2 regions of the Brevundimonas sp. FV1ye7S genome follow, and region 2 is predicted to be linked to the other one. Evidence: predicted binding sites of a transcription regulator. Region 2 holds the regulator's gene; the other holds the start of a gene.
What was found. Region 2 encodes HrcA, which represses chaperone genes, less so after heat shock. Its sites were predicted from a motif close to GTTAGCANTCNNNNNNNNNGANTGCTAAC; they were not measured.
Positions count from the first base shown of each region.

Region 1: the regulator HrcA is predicted to act here: its motif matches at 1,034-1,062, upstream of groES (co-chaperone GroES).

Region 1 is NZ_CM178726.1:3,366,878-3,369,066, forward strand. Features, by position in the region: gene zigA (zinc metallochaperone GTPase ZigA) at 1-348, shown strand, start outside; gene ACW18C_RS16420 (hypothetical protein) at 397-831, opposite strand; gene groES (co-chaperone GroES) at 1,136-1,423, shown strand; gene groL (chaperonin GroEL) at 1,558-2,189, shown strand, end outside.
Region 2 is NZ_CM178726.1:79,858-82,046, reverse strand. Features, by position in the region: gene rph (ribonuclease PH) at 1-594, opposite strand, end outside; gene hrcA (heat-inducible transcriptional repressor HrcA) at 695-1,753, shown strand; gene grpE (nucleotide exchange factor GrpE) at 1,798-2,189, shown strand, end outside.

The DNA.
Region 1 (2,189 bases), 120 kb from region 2:
GGCTTCTTCTGGCTGGCCAGCCGGATGGACTATGTCGGATCCTGGAGCCAGGCCGGGGCGGTGACGGAACACGAATGGGGCGGGCTGTGGTGGGCCTCGGCCCCGCGCGAGCGCTGGCCCGACGACAATCCCGAATGGCTGAAGGCGATCGAGGCGGTCTGGCGCCAGCCCTACGGCGACCGCCGTCAGGAAATCGTCCTGATCGGCAAGGACATGAACCGCGACCTGCTGACCTCGATGTTCGACGCCGCCCTGCTGACCCGGTTCGAGATGGAGCGAGGGGCCAAGGGCTGGACCAGGCTGGAGGATCCCTTCCCGCACTGGGGCGCGCGGCAGGACGCGGCTTAACAAAAAAGGGCGCCCCTCAGGACGCCCCTTCTTCATCCCATCCGTCGCCTACCAGCGGCGGTCGTAGCGGTAGTCGCGACGGTCATCCCGGCGGTCATAACGCTGGTCCCGACGATAGTCGCGATAGTCGCGGCGCTGCTCCCAGCGCGGATCCCGGCTGTTGATGCCGTGTTCCCGCTCCCAGTGGCCCTGGTTCCGGTAGCACTGGCCGCCGCGATAATATTCGCAGCCCGAACCCCGGTTCGAGGAGGAGGCCACGGCGCCGATGGCCGCGCCGCCCAAGGCGCCGCCGGCGATATAACGACCGTCGCCGTTGCCGTAGATGGCGCCGGCCAGGCCCCCGACGGCCGCACCGATCAGGGCGTTGCGGGCGGTGTCGTCGCGGTCGCGATCACGGGATTGCGCCGAGGCCGGGGCGGCCATCAGGCCCATGGCGACGACAGGAGCGGCGACGGCGGCGGTGATCTTCAACATCTTGGACATGGTCGTCTCCTTTTATTTTCGGGCCGGGTCCGCGTTTCCGAGGAAGGAAATGCATCCAGCGTCGAGACGGTTCTGCCAGCCCCCGCTTGAACGTCCTCGGAGCCCGCCATTCATTTTCGGTTCACTTGTCGCGGAAGTTTCGCAGACCGCCCCCGGCCGCCCCGCTTGACGCTGGCCCCTGCTCTGACTAACTCCCGATCGCGTTAGCACTCTCACCGGTCGGCTGCCAAAACAGCGATCGAAAGGGAGGCTGGCCCACCGTTTTCAAGTCGCCCCCGTCCGGGGGAACACAAGGAGAGAACCGATGGCGTTTCGTCCGCTCGGCGACCGCGTGCTGGTCAAGCGCGTTGAAGAAGAATCCAAGACCAAGGGCGGGATCATCATCCCCGACACCGCCAAGGAAAAGCCGCAGGAAGGCGAAGTCGTCTCCGTCGGCCCCGGCGTTCGTGACGAATCCGGCAAGGTCAACGCCTTGGAGCTGAAGGCCGGCGACCGCATCCTGTTCGGCAAGTGGTCGGGCACGGAAGTGAAGATCGACGGCGACGACCTGATCATCATGAAAGAGTCGGACGTCCTCGGCGTCCTGAGCTGACGCTCAGAACGCCAGTGGCGAGTGACGAGTGGCGAGTGACGAGAGGAGCCGATACCGGCTCATTGTCCCGCGACTCTGCACTTCACTCGCCACTCGCCACTCGTCACTAACCACTCATTCAAGGAGCTGCCCGCATGGCCGCTAAAATCGTACAGTTCAACACCGACGCGCGCGACAAGATGCTGCGCGGCGTCAACGTGCTCGCCAACGCCGTCAAGGTGACGCTCGGTCCCAAGGGCCGCAACGTCGTGATCCAGAAGTCCTTCGGCGCCCCGCGCTCGACCAAGGACGGCGTGTCGGTCGCCAAAGAGATCGAGCTGGAAGACGCCTTCGAGAACATGGGCGCCCAGATGATCCGCGAAGTCGCTTCGAAGACGAACGACAAGGCGGGCGACGGCACCACCACTGCAACCGTCCTGGCGCAATCGATCGTGCAGGAAGGCCTCAAGGCCGTCGCCGCCGGCATGAACCCGATGGATCTGAAGCGCGGCATCGACAAGGCCGTCACCGCCGTCCTCGCCGACATCAAGGCCTCGGCCAAGAAGGTCGAGAACAACTCCGAGATCGCCCAGGTCGGCACCATCTCGGCCAACGGCGACGCTGAAGTCGGCGAAATGATCGCCAAGGCCATGGCCAAGGTCGGCAACGAAGGCGTCATCACGGTTGAAGAGGCCAAGACCGCCGAGACCGAGCTGGACGTCGTCGAAGGCATGCAGTTCGACCGCGGCTACCTGAGCCCTTACTTCATCACCAACGCCGACAAGAT
Region 2 (2,189 bases):
GACGATCTGGCCCGCGCCGGTCAGGACGAAGTTGGAATCGGCCTCGGCCTCGGAATCCTCTTCATAGTCCAGGTCCAGCACCGGCACGCCGTCGCAGACGCCGCATGACACCGCCGCCACCTGGTCCAGGATCGGATCGGACTTCAGCACCCCCTCGTCGCGCAGATAGTTGAGGGCCGAGGCCATGGCGACCCAGGCGCCGGTGATGGAGGCGGTGCGGGTGCCGCCGTCGGCCTGGATGACATCGCAGTCCAGCACAACCTGACGTTCGCCCAGGGCCTTCAGATCGACAACGGCGCGGAGCGAGCGGCCGATCAGGCGCTGGATCTCCTGCGTGCGGCCCGTCTGTTTGCCGGCGGCGGCCTCGCGGCGGCCGCGGGTGTGGGTGGCGCGGGGCAACATGCCGTATTCGGCGGTGACCCAACCCTGGCCCTTGCCGCGCATCCAGCCGGGAATGCTCTCCTCGACCGAGGCCGTCACCAGAACCTTCGTATGGCCGAAGGTGATCAGGCACGAACCCTCGGCATAGCGGTTGACGCCGGTCTCGATGGTCACGGGACGCAGTTGGTCGTCGGTGCGTTGCGAATGGCGCATGAGATGAGTCCTTGGAAGCCGAGGCCGCGGTGCTTATCCTGAAACCGTGAGCCTGTATGCCCCCAAAACCCCGCCGTTCGACGGCGCCCAATCCCCGGGCATGGCTCTTGCCGGACTGGCGGGGCTGGATGCGCGCGCCCGCGACATCTTCCGCCGCATCGTCGAATCCTATCTGGAGACCGGCGAGCCGGTCGGGTCACGCACCCTGTCGCTGGGCGGGATCGCCCTGTCGCCGGCCTCGATCCGCAATACGATGCAGGACCTGACCCTGGCCGGTCTGCTGGCCTCGCCCCATACGTCGGCGGGACGGATCCCGACCCATGCGGGCCTGCGCCTGTTCGTCGACGGCCTGCTGGAGATCGGCGACCTGACGAAGGAGGAGCGGCGCGAGATCGACGGGCGGCTGGCCGGGCGGGGGCGGAATTTCGAATCCGCCCTGGACGAGGCGTCGAACCTGTTGTCCGGCCTGGCGGGGGGCGCGGGCGTGGTGTCCAGCCCGGTGCGCGAGTCTGGCGTCAAACATGTCGAGTTCGTCGCCCTGGGCGGGGATCAGGCCCTGGCGGTCATCGTCGCCGACGACGGCACGGTCGAGAACCGGATCATGACCCTGGCGGCCGGGGTCACGCCCTCGACCCTGGTCGAGGCCTCCAACTTCCTCAACGCCCGCCTGCGCGGCCGGCCCTTCGCCGACGCCAAGCGCGAGATGACCCAGGAGCTGGAGATCGCGCGGCGTGAACTGGATCAGACCGCCGCCCGACTGGTCGAGGACGGATTCGCCGCCTGGTCCGGCGGGCCGGACCGGGAGCGCGCCCTGATCGTGCGCGGCCGCGCCAATCTGTTGCAGGACGGCGAGGGGCTGGCGGATCTGGAGCGGGTGCGGGTCCTGTTCGACGACCTGGAGCAGAAGGAACAACTGATCGGCCTGCTGGACGGGGTGGATGCGGCGCAAGGCGTGCGGATTTTCATCGGCGCTGAAACGCGGTTGTTTTCACTTTCGGGTTCCGCCGTGATCGCGGCGCCCTATATGAGCGGCCGACAGCGGGTCCTGGGCGCCATCGGCGTCATAGGCCCCGCAAGATTGAACTACGCCCGTGTCATCCCGTTGGTGGACTATACCGCCCGGGTGCTGGGCCGGATGCTGGACGGGAACGACAAGTGAGCGACAAGCCCCTTAACGACGACTTCAACGAACTGGACGCCGATATGGCGGAAGTGAACGCCGAACACGGCCTGGACGCCGATCCCTCGGACAATCTCGCGCCGCTGGACGCCGTCATCGCCGAGCGCGACGAGTGGAAGGACCGCGCCCTGCGCGTCGCCGCCGAGATGGAGAACCTGAAGCGCCGCGCCGAGACGCAGCAGAACGACGCCCGCGCCTTCGCCATCCAGCGCTTCGCCAAGGATCTGCTGGGCGTGGCCGACAATCTGGAACGCGCCCTGATGGCGGCGCCCAAGGACACGGACGGCCCGACCGTGGCCCTCGTGACCGGTCTGGAAATGACCCAGAAGGCCCTGCTGCAGGCGTTCGAGACCAATGGGCTCAAGCGCGTCGCGCCCTCGGCCGGCGAGGCCTTCAACCCCCATCTGCACCAGGC